Regions from separate parts of the Methylobacterium sp. CB376 genome, predicted to be linked through region 1. Evidence: riboswitches for the same ligand, from Rfam matches in the RefSeq annotation. Region 1 holds a riboswitch; the other holds the start of a gene.
The links. A riboswitch is a leader RNA that binds a small molecule or an ion and turns the genes downstream of it on or off. The one in region 1 is predicted to bind thiamine pyrophosphate.
Positions count from the first base shown of each region.

Region 2: another riboswitch for thiamine pyrophosphate. It lies ahead of thiC (phosphomethylpyrimidine synthase ThiC); the one in region 1 lies ahead of thiO (glycine oxidase ThiO).

Region 1 covers NZ_CP121648.1:7,413,754-7,422,413, forward strand. The annotation lists gene QA634_RS34160 (alpha-E domain-containing protein) at 1-748, shown strand, start outside; gene QA634_RS34165 (transglutaminase family protein) at 811-1,647, shown strand; gene QA634_RS34170 (hypothetical protein) at 1,853-1,996, shown strand; gene QA634_RS34175 (peptidase) at 2,084-2,836, shown strand; partial or broken gene QA634_RS34180 (thiamine phosphate synthase) at 2,854-3,497, opposite strand; gene QA634_RS34185 (thiazole synthase) at 3,494-4,291, opposite strand; gene thiS (sulfur carrier protein ThiS) at 4,407-4,619, opposite strand; gene thiO (glycine oxidase ThiO) at 4,616-5,848, opposite strand; TPP riboswitch at 5,920-6,046, opposite strand; gene QA634_RS34200 (adenylate/guanylate cyclase domain-containing protein) at 6,074-7,324, opposite strand; gene QA634_RS34205 (Hint domain-containing protein) at 7,881-8,660, shown strand, end outside.
Region 2 covers NZ_CP121648.1:3,574,524-3,583,183, reverse strand. The annotation lists gene QA634_RS16280 (NAD-dependent epimerase/dehydratase family protein) at 1-181, shown strand, start outside; gene carA (glutamine-hydrolyzing carbamoyl-phosphate synthase small subunit) at 257-1,474, opposite strand; gene QA634_RS16270 (GatB/YqeY domain-containing protein) at 1,640-2,098, shown strand; gene QA634_RS16265 (acyltransferase family protein) at 2,128-3,258, opposite strand; gene QA634_RS16260 (restriction endonuclease) at 3,316-3,684, opposite strand; TPP riboswitch at 3,818-3,925, shown strand; gene thiC (phosphomethylpyrimidine synthase ThiC) at 3,983-5,866, shown strand; gene QA634_RS16250 (hypothetical protein) at 5,956-6,081, shown strand; gene QA634_RS16245 (hypothetical protein) at 6,179-6,436, shown strand; partial or broken gene QA634_RS16240 (UDP-3-O-acyl-N-acetylglucosamine deacetylase) at 7,211-8,224, shown strand; gene QA634_RS16235 (hypothetical protein) at 8,401-8,660, opposite strand, start outside.

The DNA.
Region 1 (8,660 bases):
CGTGAACGAGCACACGGTGCGGGACTTTCTCGCCTTCAGCCCGCACAACCCGTCCTCGATCCGCTCCTGCCTGCAGACCGCCCGCGAGAACGCCCGCAGCGTCCGCACGGCGCTGACGGTCGAGATGTGGGAATCGATCAACGAGGCGTGGCTGACGCTGCGCTCCTACGAGGGGCGCGACCTCAGCCGCGAGGAATTCGCCCGCTTCCTCGACTGGGTGAAGGGCGTGTCCCTCGCCTTCGACGGCTCGGCCTACCGCACCATGCTGCGCAACGATGCCTACTGGTTCACGAGGCTCGGCGTGGCCATCGAGCGCGCGGACAACACCGCCCGCATCCTCGACGTGAAGTACCACGTGCTCCTGCCCGAGACTGAGCGGGTCGGCGGCAGCCTCGACTACTTCCAGTGGACCACGATCCTGCGCGAGGTCTCGGCGCTCACCGCCTATCACTGGGTCTACCGGGAGAGCATCAAGCCCTGGCTGGTGGCGGACCTGCTCATCCTGAACCGGCAGATGCCGCGCTCCCTGGCCAATTGCTACGAGATGCTGGTGCGCCACCTCGACCTGATCGCGGACGCCTACGGCCGGCGCGGCCCGTCCCAGCGCCTCTCCAGCAACATGCTGGCCCGCCTGGACAGCGCCTCCGTGGAGAGCATCTTCGCCGGGGGATTGCACGAGTTCATCCAGGGCTTCATCCAGGACAATAACCGCCTCGGCGCAGCCATCACGGAGCAGTACCTCGTGTGATGGCGATCCGGGCGGTTGCCCCGCCCGGCCCCTTCCCGGCTTCGCCCCAGCCACAGGTTCCCATGCGCATCCGCGTCGTTCACGAGACGGCCTACGAGTACGACTCCCCGGCCCGCGGCCTGATCCAGATCCTGCGCCTCACCCCGCGCGACCACGACGGCCAGCACGTGCGCCTCTGGCGCATCGAGCCGACCGCGGACGGGCGCCTGAGCCGCCGCGAGGACGGGTTCGGCAACATCGTCCACGTCTACAGCGCCGACGGGCCCGAGGAGGCGCTGGTGGTGCGGGTCACCGGCGAGGTCGAGACCAGCGAGACGCACGGGGTGGTGCGGGGCGCGGTCGAGCGCCTGCCCGACCTGTTCTACCTGCGCGAATCGCGCTTCGCCGCCGCGGACGCGGCGATCCGGGAATTCGCCGACGACGTCACCGCGGGCGCCAGCGAGCCGCTCGGCCGCCTTCACGCCCTGGTGGACGCCGTCCACCAGGAGGTGGCCTACGCCCCGGGCGGCCCGACCCACTCGAGCAGCACGGCCGCGGAGGCCTTCGGCCTGCGCAAGGGCGTGGGCCAGGATCTCGCCCACATCTTCATCGCGGCGGCGCGCCACCTGGAGATCCCGGTGCGCTACGTCTCGGGCTACTATTACCGGGCCGGGACGCCGGCCCAGGAGGCGGGCCATGCCTGGGCCGAGGCGCTGGTCCCGGACCTCGGCTGGGTCGGGTTCGACCCCTGCTTCGGCATCTCCGCCACGGAGGCGCATCTGCGGGTGGCGGTGGGGCTCGACTACCTCGACGCCGCCCCGGTGCGCGGCAGCCGCCTGGGCGGCGGCACCGAGACCATGACCGTGCGGGTGGTGGTCGACGACGTGCGCGCCCAGGCCCAGGCCCAGGCCCAAGCATAGGCCCAGGCCCAGGCATAGGCGCAATCGCAGTCCTGACCCCGCCCGTGGCGCAATTGCGACGGCGCGGGCGAATCCGCCGCCGCACCCGGCTGCCACCTTGCCTCGGGGACGCGGCGCCTTAACGGTGGGCGACGCCTCCGGCCACGGAGCGCCCGCGCGGGCGCGCCGCGACCGCCCGGCCCCACGCGCTCAGACGATCCCGACCATGGCCATCCCGTTCGATCTCCCGCTCGCGCACCTCCTCGCCATGACGGCCTCGGTGATCGCCGGCGCCCTCGTCGCGGATTCCGTGGAGACGTCGGGGCGGCGCTGGCTCGACCGGGCGCGGCGGTTCCTCGGCGGCTGCTGAGCCGCGTTTCATCTCTGGACCCGGTCCGGCGGCTCTGAGAGGGTTGCGGCGGACTTGCGCCGGCGGCGGCCGGGGGAGCGCTGAGCCATGACCTACTGCGTCGGGATCCTGGTCGAGGAGGGTCTCGTCATGATCGCCGACACCCGCACCAATGCGGGTCTCGACGACATCTCGACCTTCCGCAAGCTGCACCTGTTCGAGGTGCCGGGCGAGCGCGTGCTGGCGCTCGCCTCGGCGGGGAACCTGTCGGTGACCCAATCGGTGGTGGCGCTGCTCACCGAGGGCGTCGCCAATCCCGAGACCGGCGCCGTCGAGACCATCATGGACGCCCCGACGATGTTCCAGGCCGCCCAGCTGATCGGCCGGGCGATCCGGCGGGTGCGGGCGATCGAGCGCGAGGGCTTCGAGGCGGCGCAGCTGCGTTTCGAGGTGTCGTTCCTGTTCGGCGGCCAGATCGGCGACGGGCCGATGCGGCTCTACATGATCTACTCGGCCGGCAACTTCATGTCCTGCAGCCAGGACGCGCCCTTCCTGCAGATCGGCGAGCACAAGTACGGGAAGCCGATCCTCGACCGGGCGGTGACCTACCGGACCGACCTCTACGACGCGCTGAAGGTCGGGCTGATCTCGATGGATTCGACCATGCGGTCGAATCTCGGGGTCGGGCTGCCGATCGACTTCGTGGTGATCCGCCGCAACACCGTCCGGATGGAGGTGGTGCACCGGATCGAGGCGGGCGAGCCGTATTTCCACGACCTGCGCGAGCGCTGGTCGGCGGCCCTGCGGGCGGCGCACCGGGCGATTCCCCGCCCGCCCTACGGACCGGCCGCCGAGGGCTGAGGGCGCGCGCGCCCGACTCACCGCCGCGTCGGTGCGGGCCCGCGCCCGATCGCGAGCGCCCCCAGCAGCGCGCCGACCGCCGCGCCGGGATCCCGCGCCCGCATCACCCCGCCCATCACGGCGATGCCGGCGGCCCCCGCCTCCAGGCAGGAGGAGGCGGTCTCCGGGGTGATCCCGCCGAGCGCGACCACCGGCAGGCCGAGTTCCGCCGCCGGCGCGAGGGCTGCCGGCCCGAGGGCCGGGCCGTAGCCGGGCTTGCTCGCCGTGGCGAAGATCGGGCTCAGCGTGACGTAGTCGGCGCCCGCTTCGCGCGCCGCCCGCACCTCGGCGAGGGAGTGGGCCGAGACCCCGACCAGGGCCCCCGGGCCGAGCCGCGCCCGGGCCGCCGCGGCGGCCGCCGCGTCCCCGGCCTGCACGCCCCCGCCCCGACCCGCGCCGCGAGCCCGGCATCGCGCCCGATCGTGAGCGTCCCGCCGGCCTCGCCGACCAGCCGGGCGAGCTCGCCCGCGAGCGCCGCGCGCTCCGCCTCCGGCAGGTCGCGGTCGCGCAGCCAGATCCAGCGGGCGCCCGCCGCCAGCGCCGCCGCGACCCGCGCGACGAGGGGCCGGTCCGAGCCGTGCCGGTCGCTGACGACGAGGAGCCGGGCGGGCAGCGGCCTCACGAGCCGACGAGGCCGAGCTGCGGGCTCGACGGTTCGGCCCGCGCCCGGCGCGGGATCCGGCCGGCCCCGTGCGCGAGGCGCCCCGCCTCGACCGCGTGGCGCATGGCCCGGGCCATCCGCACCGGGTCGTCCGCCTTCGCGACCGCCGTGTTGAGGAGCACCGCCGCGGCGCCGAGTTCCATCGCGATCACCGCGTCCGAGGCCGTGCCGATCCCCGCATCGACGATCACCGGGACCGGCGAGCGGCGGCAGATCAACTCCAGGTTGGCCGGGTTGGCGACGCCCATCCCCGAGCCGATCAGCGAGCCCATCGGCATCACGGCGGCGGCCCCGAGATCGGCGAGCCGGGCGCACACCACCGGGTCGTCGTTGCAGTAGGGCAGCACCACGAAGCCGGCATCGACGAGCTGGCGCGTGGCCTCGAGGGTCTCGGCGACGTCCGGGTAGAGCGTCTCGCGGTCGCCGATCACCTCGACCTTGATCCAGGCCGTGCCGAGGGCCTCGCGGGCGAGTTCGGCGGTCATCACGGCGTCGCGGGCGGTCTCGCAGCCGGCGGTGTTCGGCAGGAAGCGGTGGCCCGCGAGAAGTGAGACGGTGTCCGAGCCGTGGCCGCGCAGGGAGACGCGGCGGATCGACACCGTGGCGATCTCGGCGCCACTCGCGCGCACCGCCTCGGCCATGATCGCCTGGGTCGGGTAGCCGGCCGTGCCGATCAGGAGGCGCGAGCGCAGGGGGGTGCCGGCGATCACCAGCGGATCGTCGCCGTCCGGGGCGAGGGGGGTGGGTGTGGTCATGCGGGACTCCTGTGACGCGGCGCGGCTCGGGGCGCGCCTCTCCCCCGGGCCGAGCCCGGGCGCGGGCCGGCGGCATCAGCCGCCCTGCGGCGGCGCTAGCCGCCCTGCAGCGGCGCTAGCCGCCCTGCATGGCCCGCACGATCTCGACGCGGTCGCCCTCGCGGAGCGCCGTCGCGGCCCAGTCCGGCCGGCGCACCACCGCCCCGTTGAGGGCGATGGCGAAGCCCTGCGGGCCGGCGAGGTCGAGCGCGGCGGTCTCCTCGCGCCAGAGCGCGTCGAGGGTGGCGGCCTCGCTCTCGCGGGCCTCGCCGTTCACGGTGAGCTTCATGGCAGCCTCTGGAGGCGCGCCGTCCGGGGCGCGAAGCGGGCGGGGCCGAAGGGGGCGGCGACGGGCGGCAGCGCGCCGCCGCCGATCAGGCCGGCGATGGCCGAGGCGGTGACCGGCGCCAGCAGGACGCCGTTGCGGTGGTGGCCGACCGCGAGGACGAGGCCGGGCCGCGCCTCGCCGAGGATCGGCGCGTCGTCGTCCGAGGTCGGGCGGAATCCGGACCACACGTTCTCCACCTGCATCTCCTCGATGCCCGGGAAGGCCCGCCGCGCCCCCTCCAGCAGGGCGTAGAGGCCGCCCGCGGTGAGGCTCGCGTCGAAGCCGATCTCCTCCACGGTGGCGCCGACGATCAGCTGGCCGTCGCCCTTCGGCGCCATGTGGACCTGCTCGGTCCAGACCACGTGGTCGAGCCGGCCGCTGCGCGGGCCGACCCGGAGGGCGAGGGACTGGCCCCGGAGCGGCCGCACCGGCAGGGCGAGGTCGGGCACGAGGCTCCCCTCGCCCGCCCAGGCGCCGGAGGCGAGCACCACGGTGCCGGCCCGCAGGGAGCCGCCGGCGGTGATCACGCCGGTGACGCGCCCGCCCTCGCGCTCGAGGGACAGGACCGGGCAACCCTCGACGAGCCGCCCGCCCGCCCCGCGCAGGGCGCGCCGCAGGGCCGCCACGGTGCGGACCGGGTCGACCTGGTGGTCGGCGGGACAGAACAGGCCGGCGGTGACGGTCGGGCGCAGGGAGGGCTCGCGCGCGCGCACCTCGGGACCGGACAGCCACGCGACGTCGAGCCCCGCCCGGCGCTGCAGGTCGTGGCGGAAGCGCAGGCGCTCGACCTCGTCGCGCCCGAGGGCGATCACCAGGGTGCCCTCGCTCCGGTAATCGACGGCGAGGCCGGAGGCGGCCTCGAGCGCGTCGCGGAACGGGTGCCAGAGGCGCTGGCTCTCCAGCGCCAGCGGCAGCAGCGCGTCGCCGCCCGGCTCGTGCTCGGCCGCCGCGGCCAGCATGCCGGTGGCCGCGAGGCTCGCCCCGTCGCCCGCCCTGCCCCGCTCCAGCACCGCGACCGCGAGGCCGGCCTCGGCCAGCCGCCAGCCGATCGCCAGGCCGATCAGCCCGCCGCCCACCACCGCCACGTCGGCGCGCTCGGGCAGGCGGTCGTTGGCGGGATCGGCTGCGGGCCCGCCTTCGGGCCCGCCCGGGGCGGCGCGGCGGCGCCCGATCGGGGATGGAGAAGACATCAGCAACCCTCGTCTCCACGGTGGCCCGTCGAGATTGGAGTTGCGCCACGAAACGTGTTGAAGCGCCCGGGTCCGCGGACCCCGTCCAATCCCTACGCCGGTATGAGCCGGATCAGGTTCGAAGGATTTCCGCGCTGACCGGCCGCGGCCGGTCCATCGGTGTCTCAGCCCCTTGTCGGGGATCTCCCTGGAACGGACGGAATGTGGGCGAGGGACGGCGCCCCGTCAACCGCTCCGGGCGGGCCGGTAGAGGGCGATCTTCTCCGCGAAGCCGTCGAGGGGATGGCAGCCCACCGGCTCGGGGTCGCCCCACAGGAAGTCCACGAAGGGCTTCGACATCAGCAGCGGCTCGCCCAGGAGCTTGTTGAGCTTGGCGAGGCGGCTGGCGAGGTTGACGTCGCGCCCGATCACCGTGAAGTCGAGGCGCGCGCCCGAGCCGACATTGCCGTAGGCGGCCTCGCCGTGATGGAGCGCGATGCCGGCCGCGATCCGGGCCGGGAAGCGCCCGGCCGCATTCGCCTCGTCGAGGCGGCGCAGCGCCGTCTGGGCCGCGGTGAGCGCGCTCTGGGCCGCCCCGCCCAGCCCGTCGCCGGTTTCGCGGAAGATCGCCAGCAGGCCGTCCCCCATGTATTTCAGCACCTCGCCGCCCTCGCTCTCGATCGGCGGCACCAAGCAGTCGAAGTAGGTGTTGAGGAGATCGACCGAGGCCTCGGGCGTCAGCGTGCCGCTCAGCTGCGTGTAGCCGCGCATGTCGGCGAACAGGATCGCCGAGCGGATGCGCTCGACTTGGCCGCGCCGGATCGAGCCCGACAGGATGGCCTGGTGCGGCCCGTCCCCGACGTAGATGCGCAGCACCTGATCGAGCCGGGTGTTGAGGCCGCGCATCTCCATCACGGCCGACAGGGTCGGCACGATGAAGCGCAGGATGGCGAGGTTCTCGGCGGTGAAGCCGCGCGGGCTGCGCGTCGCGAAGGTGATGCCGTTGTTGGTGCCGTTGGTGAAGAAGATCGGGATCGCGACGTAGTGGCGGTAGCCGCTGGCCTTCAGCTCCGGGATGATGCTGAAGCGGTCGTCGGGCGTGCGGTCGAGGTCGAGGAGCAGCCACTCGCGGGTGGCGAAGATGTGGGCGAAGGGTGAGCGGGCGAGCGCCTGGTCGGTGGCCTCGCCGTGCGGGAACAGGCGGAAGCTGACGCCGCCCTCGCGGGTCCAGAACCGGCCGACGCCGGAATACTCGGAGTGGAGCGCGTCGATCGCCGTGGTGGCGCGATCGACCGGCAGGCCGAGGTCGTTGAGGCGCTCGGCGAGGCCCGCGAGCAGGTCGCCGGATTCCGGCATCCGCGCGCCCTCGCTCAGCAGCCAGTCGCGCAGGGCCACGCAGGCGCGAAACAGCCCGATCGGGATGCCGCCGGCCTCCGACCCGTCCGCCACGGCCGTGGGCGCTGGGATGGGTCGATCGGTCGGCAGGACGTGCGGCATCCGGCGGAAATGGGCAGCCCGCACGGCCAAGGCAAGGCGTGCCGCGCCACCGCCCCGTCGGCCCCGCGCGGGCCGGAGTGTCCCGGCCCGCGCGACCGGCGGCCGTTCGGGCGGAAGCGGAATCTCGGGCCGAGGCGTGTGATTCCGGCGCTCTCGCCCCACAGGTGGTTCGGAAGCCGTCGGATCGGAACGGATGGGCGCATGTCTGGAACGGGTCCGCCGACCTTCGGCGGATCGGCTGCGGCGAGGGTGCGGGCGCGGGGCGTCGGAACGCCTCGCGGACGCGACGGCCATCCCGTCGCCCCCGGATCGCTCCGAGTCGACCACGTCCGCTCCCGCTCGGGCGGGTTCGGTCGTTCCTCCCGGACGGCCGCGTCATCACCTGCGGACCGGCCAGAGGCTCATCCGGAGATCTCCGATGGGCTCGGCTGGCCGAGCAGATTGTCCCGACCCTCGTCCACGTCGATCTTAGGGGTGCCTCATGTCCGGTGGATCTTCTCCGTCCTTGACTTTCAGATACGCCATCAATCTCGACCCTGTGGCCGATAGCAATGATTTGGTGATCAGGTCGATTTTCAAATCTGGCAATTACACGATCAGCGATATCGCGGATTCGCCGTCGGACGACACGACGCAGCTCGGTGACGTTGCGGACGAGAAGTTCCAGGTCGTGGCGCCGGACGGGACCATCTTCAAGCCGAGCGAAACCTATTACGGCAGGACGCTCAACAATCCGGGGATCGTGGCGAGGCTCCCGAGCAAGCGCGGCGGTTTCACGTATTACCTGTTCACGAATAATGCCTATCAGCAGGGTGCGACGGTCTCGAAGGGCGATATCTCGCAGACGCCCACGGCCCTGTGCTTCGCCGCGGGCACGCGGATCCTGACGTCGCGCGGCGAGGTCGCGGTGGAGGATCTCCGGGTGGGCGATGCGGCGGTGACGGCCTCGGGCCGGGCCCGCCCGATCGTCTGGATCGGCCACCGCGAGCTCGCCGGCCCGCTCTCCCCCGACCAGCATCCGGTGCGGGTGCGGGCGGGGGCGTTCGGGGCGGGTCTGCCCGCGCGCGACCTCCTGCTCTCGCCCGGCCACCCGGTGCTGGTCGGCGCCGGGGCGGACGGCGAGGGCGGCGTGCTGGTTCCGGTGATGTGCCTGATCAACGGCACCAGCATCGCGCGCGAGCCGGCGGCGCGCGTCACCTACTGGCACGTGGAACTGGACGCGCACGACCTGCTGCTGGCCGAGGGGCTGGCCGCGGAGAGCTACCTCGACCTCGGCAGCCGGCCCTGGTTCGAGGAGGGCTCCGCCAGCGCCCTGCACGACCCGGACCTGGTGCCG
Region 2 (8,660 bases), 3.8 Mb from region 1:
CGTGCCGCTCACCCAGGCCGAGACCGGCCTGCTGCGCGACCTCATCGGCTACGCGCCCGCGACGCCCCTGCGCGAGGGCGTCGCCGCCTTCGTGGACTGGTACCGGGCGTATCATGCGAACGGCCCGGACGCTGACGCCGCGGGCCTTCGAGCCTCTCGAAGGGTCGACACGAGCGAATAGCGTGGCGGCACGTCGAGAACGGAACCAACGGCCATCGGAAATGACCGTCGGCATGGCGGCGCCGCGGCCCGCCGGTCAGGCGTTGCCGCCCTTCGCCTGGCGGATCAGCGAGACGAAGCGGTCGAAGAGGTAGTGGCTGTCGCGCGGTCCCGGCGAGGCCTCCGGGTGGTACTGCACCGAGAAGGCCGGGCGGTCGGTGAGCGCGAGCCCGCAATTCGAGCCGTCGAACAGCGAGACGTGCGTCTCGACCGCCGTGCCGGGCAGGCTCTGCGGATCGACCGCGAATCCGTGATTCATCGACACGATCTCGACCTTGCCGGTGGTCTTGTCCTTCACCGGGTGGTTCGCGCCGTGGTGACCCTGGCCCATCTTCACGGTCCTGCCGCCGAGGGCGAGGCCCATCAGCTGGTGGCCGAGGCAGATGCCGAAGGTCGGCACCTTGCGGTCGAGGAGCTGGCGGATCACCGGCACCGCATACGCGCCGGTCGCGGCCGGGTCGCCCGGGCCGTTCGACAGGAAGACCCCGTCGGGCTTCAAGGCCAGGATGTCCTCGGCCGTCGCGGTGGCCGGCACCACGGTGACGTCGCAGCCCGCCCGGGTGAGCAGCCGCAGGATGTTGCGCTTGACCCCGTAATCGATCGCCACGACCCGCAGGCCCTCGCCGGGCGCCTTCCGGCCGTAGCCCTGGCCGCGCTCCCACACGGTCTCGCCCCAGGCGGCGGTGGCGCGGCTCGTCACCGGCGGGACCAGGTCGAGCCCCTCCATGGAGGGCAGGTCCCGCGCCCTGGCCCTCAGGCCCTCGCGGTCGAAGCGCCCCTGCGGGTCGTGGGCGATGACGGCGTTCGGCATGCCGCGCTCGCGGATCAGCGCGGTGAGCGCCCGCGTGTCGACGCCGGTGATGCCGATGATGCCGCGGGCCCGCAGCCAGCCGTCGAGGTGGTCGGACGAGCGCCAGTTCGACGGGTTCGTCACCGCGGCGGCGATCACCGCGCCGCGCACGCCCGAGGCCGGGGCCTGCTCCAGGCTCTCCAGGTCCTCGTCGTTGGTGCCGACATTGCCGATATGCGGGAAGGTGAAGGTGACGATCTGGCCCGCGTAGGAGGGATCGGTCAGGATCTCCTGGTAGCCGGTCATGGCGGTGTTGAAGCAGACCTCGCCCGCCGCCTCGCCGGTCGCCCCGATGCCGAAGCCTTCGAGGATGGTGCCGTCCGCCAGCACCAGCAGGGCGGTGGCGACGGGCTCGGCCCAGCCGTCGGAGGACGCGGGGGCGCCCGCGGCGTCGTCTTGCAGCATGATCGTGATCTCGCTTATGTCGCGCGGACGGCCGACCGCCCGGGGGGTGGCGCGCGCGGGAAGTGTCCGGCAGGGCGTCTTTAAGGGGCGCCCCCTCGCCCGGTCAATGTGGGGATCCCGCGCCGGCGGCTCAAGTTCCTCGTTCCAAACGGAGATCCGACCACCATGCTGCGCGAGCGCCTCACCGCCGAGATGAAGGAGGCCATGAAGGCCGGCGACAAGGCGAAGCTCGCCACCGTCCGCCTCATCCAGGCCGCCCTCAAGGACAAGGACATCGAGGCCCGCGGTCTCGGCAAGGGGCCGCTCGCCGACGAGGAGATCCTCGCCGTGCTGCAGAAGATGATCAAGCAGCGCAACGAATCCGCCGCGCTCTACGAGCAGGGCGAGCGCCCGGAACTCGCCTCCGCCGAGCGGGCCGAGGCGGCGATCATCGCCACCTTCCTGCCCCAGCAGATGGACGAGGCCGAGACCCGGGCCGCGATCGAGGCCGCCATCGCCGAGACCGGCGCCGCCGGCCCCAAGGACATGGGCAGGGTGATCGGCGCCCTGAAGGCGAAATATGCCGGACGGATGGACTTCGCCAGGGCGAGCGGGCTCGTGAAGGGGATGCTGGCGGGGGGCTGACGGGCCCCCGACCGCCCCGGCGGCCGGGGTCAGGCGCCGCGCAGGGAGCCGATCGCGCCCGCCGGGCCGTCCGCTTCCGGGCGGTCCGGCACGATCCGGAACGCCCGGGGCCGCACGAACAGCACGCGCAGGGGCGTGTGCCGCACCGCGCGCGCGATGAGGAGCGGCACGCTCGCGGCCGCGACCGTCACCGCCAGCGAGGCGAGGCCGACATCCGCGATCACCCCGGTCCTCGCGATCAGGATGCGGGTCGCCGCCATCGGCAGGAAGAAGGCGAGGTAGATCACGATCGAGCGCTCGCCGCAGTGCCGGAGCGCCGCCGTGACCGGGCCGCCGGCCCGGGTGAGGAGGGCCGCCGCCGCGACGATGGCGAGCGCCCCGGCCGCCCCGAGCAGCAGACCCACCACCGGCAGGCTCGCGAGCGTCGGATGCCCGGCCAGCCCGGAGGGTGTGAAGGCGAGGACGCCGTCGAGGAGCGCCCAGGCCGCCAGCCCCGCCAGGGCCGGGGCCGGGCGGCGGCGGGCGAAGTCGGCCAGGGCGAAGATCCGCTCGGCGAACAGCGCGCCTCCGAGGAAGTAGACGTAGCGCGCGCAGAACTCGTCCACCGCCAGCCAGCCGGTCTCGATCGGCAGGATCTCCAGCGCGGCCGCCGCGCCGAGCAGGACCGGCCACGGCACCCGCCGCAGGAGCTTGGTCGCGACCGAGAACAGCGCCAGCAGGTAGATGAACCACAGCGTCGAGTAGGGCTCGACGAGGGCGTGCGCGAGGTGGAGCAGGAAGGCCCCGGGGCCCGCCCCCGCGGTGATCTGGCCGTACTTCGCGGCCGACTGGATCAGCGTCCACAATCCGTAGAAATAGGCGAAGTGCACGACGCGCCGGTCCGCGAACAGGCGCCAGTCCCGGTCGAGGACGCGCCCGACGAAGAGGCCCGAGAGCAGGAAGAAGTCCGGGATCCGGAACGGCTTGGCGAAGGCCACGACCGGGTGGAGGAAGCCCTCGCCGCCCATCGCCTCGCCGGTGCCGAGGGTCGCGTGCATCATCACCACGAGGAGGATGCAGATGCCCTTGGCGACGTCGACCCAGGCGAGGCGGGACGGCGCGGCGGGGGAGGGGCGGACATCGGGGCCTCCTGGCTGTCTTCGCCGCCGAGTTGAGCCCATCGGCGGTAAAGGCCGCGTCTCGGCGCGGACCGAGCGCGGGAAAGCCTTGACGGCAGGTTAACGGGGCTCGCGCTTCGTGGCGCGCCGCGCGCGCGTCAGCCGCGTCGCCGCGTGGAAATCGTCGGGCTTGGTGCGCACCCAGGCGAGGAAGCGGGCGATCTCCGGATCGGCGCGCAGGCTCTCCACGTCGGCGAGCCGGCGGGCGATCTCGGCCTCGCTGTAGCGGGCGTGGATCGCCGAGTGGCAGATCTGGTGCAGCTGCACGGTCCGCCCGTGGGTGCCGCCCTTGAGCTTCGGCGTGAGGTGGTGGCGGCTCTGGCGCGCGCCGGGCGGGATCGGCCGCTCGCAGAGGGGGCATGTCGCGGGGGCGGAGGCGCCCGGCGTCGCCGGATCGTCGCCCCGCCAGCGCCGGCCTCGCCGTCCCACCCCGTCCTCCCCGCTCGCCGCCCCCGGCCCCTCGCGCCGCCCCGATCTGGGATGTGCCCGGCGGGCGGGCGAGGGCCGCGCGCTGCGGCGGATCGCGCGCAATTGACAAACCCGTCGGCGGCGCAGACAGTTCGGGCGTTCCGAGGGGGGCCCCGCATGGGGCTGAGAGTGGGTTTCGTGCGCCCTGACCCTTGAACCTGATCCGGGTCATACCGGCGGAGGGACGGGAACCACCACGCGAGACGCTCCCCCGTACGCCACGGTCACTGTCCGGATCTCCTCGAACCGGGAGAGATCCATGAACGCCCCCGTCATTCCCCCCAAAGGCCTGCCGCAGAGCGTGACCACGGGACCGATCGCCGGCTCCGTCAAGGTCTATGCCAGTCCCGAGGGGCGGCCTGACATCCGGGTGCCGCTGCGCGAGATCGCCCTCAGCGATCCGGCCGAGGCGCCGGTGCGCGTCTACGATCCCTCGGGCCCCTACACGGAGAGCGACGCCAAGGTCGACCTCGCGGCCGGCCTGCCCCAGCTGCGCGATCCCTGGATCGCCGGCCGCGGCTACGCCGCGGTGACGCCCCGCGCGGTCAAGCCGGAGGATAACGGCTTCGCGGCCGAGGACAGGCTGGTCGCCCCCTGCCCGGCCGCGCGCACGATCCGCAGGGCCGCTCCCGGCCAGATGGTGACCCAGTACGAGTTCGCCCGGGCCGGGATCGTCACCGAGGAGATGATCTACGTCGCCCACCGGGAGAATCTCGGCCGCCGGGCGATGCTGGACCAGGCCGAGGCCAAGCTCGCCGACGGCGAGAGCTTCGGCGCGGCGATTCCGCCCTTCATCACCCCGGAATTCGTGCGCGACGAGATCGCCCGCGGCCGCGCCATCATCCCGGCCAACATCAACCACACCGAACTCGAGCCGATGGCCATCGGCCGCAACTTCCTGGTCAAGATCAACGCCAATATCGGCAACTCGGCCGTGACCTCCTCGGCGGCCGAGGAGGTCGAGAAGATGGTCTGGGCGACCCGCTGGGGCGCCGACACCGTCATGGACCTGTCGACGGGCCGCAACATCCACAACATCCGCGGCTGGATCCTGCGCAACGCGCCGGTGCCGATCGGGACCGTGCCGATCTACCAGGCCCTGGAGAAGGTCGGGGGCGACCCGCTGAAACTCGACTGGGAGGTGTTCAGGGACACGCTCATCGAGCAGGCCGAGCAGGGGGTCGACTACTTCACCATCCATGCGGGCGTGCGGCTCGCCCACGTGCCGCTGACCGCGCGGCGGGTCACCGGCATCGTCTCGCGCGGCGGCTCGATCATGGCCCGCTGGTGCCTCGCCGGCCACCGGGAATCGTTCCTCTACGAGCGGTTCGACGAGATCTGCGAGATCATGCGCGCCTACGACGTCTCCTTCTCGCTCGGGGACGGCCTGCGGCCCGGCTCGATCGCCGACGCCAACGACGCGGCGCAATTCGCCGAGCTCGAGACCCTCGGCGAACTCACCAAGGTCGCCTGGGAGAAGGGCTGTCAGGTCATGATCGAGGGCCCCGGCCACGTGCCGATGCACAAGATCAAGGTCAACATGGAGAAGCAGCTGCGCGAGTGCGGCGAGGCGCCGTTCTACACGCTCGGGCCGCTGACCACCGACGTGGCGCCCGGCTACGACCACATCACCTCCGGCATCGGCGCGGCGATGATCGGCTGGTACGGCACCGCGATGCTCTGCTACGTGACCCCCAAGGAGCATCTCGGCCTGCCGAACCGCGACGACGTGAAGACCGGCGTCATCACCTACAAGATCGCCGCCCACGCCGCCGACCTCGCCAAGGGCCACCCGGCCGCGCAGCTGCGCGACGACGCCCTGTCCCGGGCCCGGTTCGACTTCCGCTGGGAGGACCAGTTCAACCTCTCCCTCGACCCGGACACGGCCCGCGCCTACCACGACGAGACGCTGCCCAAGGACGCCCACAAGGTCGCGCATTTCTGCTCGATGTGCGGCCCGAAATTCTGCTCGATGAAGATCACGCAGGACCTGCGGGCGGACGTGCTGGCCATGGAGGCGGCCGGCACCGTGGTGGGCGCCGCCCCCGCGATGAGCGAGGCGGACCGGGCGGCCGGCATGGCGGCCAAGTCGGCCGAGTTCCTGGCCGAGGGCGGCAAGCTCTACGTCGACGCCGCGGAGTGAGCGCGGCGGGCGCCGCGACGCGGCGGCGCCCGCATCCGGCGCCGCGACGGCGTGGCGCCGGCATCCGGCGCGGAAACCCTAGCTTGGGCGTGCGCGTTCTTCCGGCGAAGGTCGATGACCGGGGGGATGCTCCGATGCTGCTTCTGACGATCCTGGCTGCCGCGAACCTCGCCATCGCGGGGCTCTTCTCGCTCGTCGCCTTCCTGGCCGAGTGAGGCGCGCCGCCCCGCGGCGGCCGGGAAGAGCCCTTCCCGCAGGGCCGGCCGCCCGCGGGCGCATAGCTCGGCCGTACGGACGCGCTATGTGGGCGGGATGCCGACACCCCCCACCCTCTCCGACCTGTGCAAGGCGGACCTCATCACCCGTGACCAGATCGACGCCGCCGTCTCGGACTTCCTCGCCGCGCCGGCGCCGGGACCCCGCACCATCGCCGACGGGGTCATCCTCGACATCGCCGCGGCCGTCCTCGATCATCCCTGGGCCCACATGGTCGCCTACGACGCCGAGGTGAGCCGCACCGCCCGCCACCTCGCCGTGCGCACGGCGGTGCTCCTCGCCATCCTCGGCTGAGCGGACCGGCATGAGGGGCCCGCCTGTCCGGCGGGCCTGCGCCTGTCCGGCGGGCCGCGCCTGTCCGGCGGGCCGCGCCTGTCCGGCGGGCCCGATGGTGACGTCGGTGGAACCCGCCCTCGCGGGCCGCCGGACCTCCGGATCCGGTTCCCCGGGAGCCGCCTTCCGCCGGGATCGCGTCGTGCCGAGCGCCGGAGACCCAGCGGAAAGTTCCCCTCTTGCAGCGTTCCGCCGCACCACCCATTCGGATGATTGCAGCGTGCGCCGCACCATGCGATGCAAGACATGCGTCGTCACGATGGCGTCGTGACCACGCCGCCCCTGTGGGCGTTTCCTCCCTAGACTTCGGGCCGTTCCGCAAGGGCGGCCTTTTTTGTTGCTGCGCGGGTCTTGGCCGCGGCCGGCAGCCCTCCACAACCCGACTTGCGAATAATTGTGCAAGCGCCTCGGCTGATCCGGGATCGGCTTGATCGAAGCGGATCCCGGATCACGAGCCCGCGCGGCGCCCGAGCGACGCCGACATCCGCATGGCCGAAACGGGAGATGGCGAAGCCATCGACCGGATGGCGGATGACCGGCACTTTCATGCATGGTGGGCGGCTCGTCCCGATCGTGCGGCGACGTCGTCTTCCTCGTCAGACCGTTCGGCCGGCAACGATAGGGGAAATGAAACCAGCCTCCCGCCCTCCACCCGCACAGTCGAGCCACAGACCAGATCCGCCACGCCCCCTTTTTGGTCTGCTTGCGACTTGACCGACGCCGCTATCCGGCGCGATGGGAGGCGGGATCGGGGGCGAGGCGGGCCGGCACGTGCGAGAGGGGCGTGGGAAGGATTGGTGCGGGCACGGACGTGCCGCGTCCGGGGAAGATCAGGCGACACTCGCCGCACCTTTCGAGGTCGTAGGCCCGGGGCTCCACACGGGGAGGACGTGCCGGGTGATCGTGGAGCCGGCGCCCCCCGATTTCGGCATCCGGTTCCGAACGCTGCGTCAGGCGGCGGATTTCACCCCGGCGACGTGGCGCGTGCGGGTGCCGAGCCGGATGAGCACCGCGCTCGATCTCGGGGCCGGGGGTCGGCTGCGCACCGTCGAGCACCTGATGGCGAGCCTCGCGAGCTGCGGCATCGACAACGCCGCCGTCACGGTGGCGGGCGGGGAGATCCCGATCCTCGACGGCTCGGCCGGCCCCTGGTGCGGCCTGATCGGGCGGGCCGGGCTGCGCCGTCAGGCCGCCGCCCGCCACGCCATCGCCCTGCTGGCGCCGTTCGAGGTCAGCGACGCGCACGGCTTCGTGCGGGGGGAGCCCTGCGACCGCTGCTGCGTCGATGTCAGCACCGACCGCATGCCCGGCTTCGGCGTCCTGCGCTGGTCGGGCGCGATCGATCCCGAGACCTTCCGGAGCGCCATCGCGCCGAGCCGCAGCTTCGGCAACGCCTCGGTGCTCTGGCGGGCCGCCCTGCGCAGCCGGCTGGCCACGCGCCTGCTGCCGCCGGACCTGCGGCACCGGCTCTGGCTGCGCTCGTTCCACAGCCAGACCGTCACCGGCTGCACCGGCCCCACTCCCGCCGAGCCCCGGCCCGAGTGCCAGCACCCGATCTCGCCCTGGACCCTGTCCCGGATGATCGTCACCGCGCCGGAGCCGCTGCTGCGCGGCGCCCGGCCGGGGCGGGTCGCCGTGGTGCTGGGCGGACGCATCCTCGGCGGCGCCCGCTTCCCGGACGAGCCGGTGCGCCACCGCGTGCTCGACCTCCTCGGCGACCTCGCGCTCGCCGGGCGGCCCCTGCGCGCGCGGATCGTCGCCAATTGCCCGACCCACGCCCTGACCTTCGCCTTCGTGGCCGAGCTGATGGCCCGGCCCGAGCTCTGGCGGCTGGAGCCGGCCCCGGCAGCCCCCGCGCGAGCGCGGCCTGAGCGAGGCCCGGGCATCCCGCCGGGGAAAGCCCCGCGGCGCTCCCCGCCGGCGCGTCAGGACAGGATGTTCACCGCCCGCGCGGCCACGAGCGCGACGGTGAGGAGCGAGATCGACGCCTCCGCCATCATCAGGAGCTTGGCCCGCTGCGTGAGCGGCAGCGTGTCGGTGGGGGAGAAGGCGGTCGCGTTGGTGAAGGAGAGGAACAGGTAATCGACGAAGCCCGGCACGAAGCCGGTCTCCCCGGCCTTCTCGATCGTCATCTGGGGGAACAGGAAATCGGCGCCCCGCTCGGTGCGGAAGCTGCGCAGGGCCG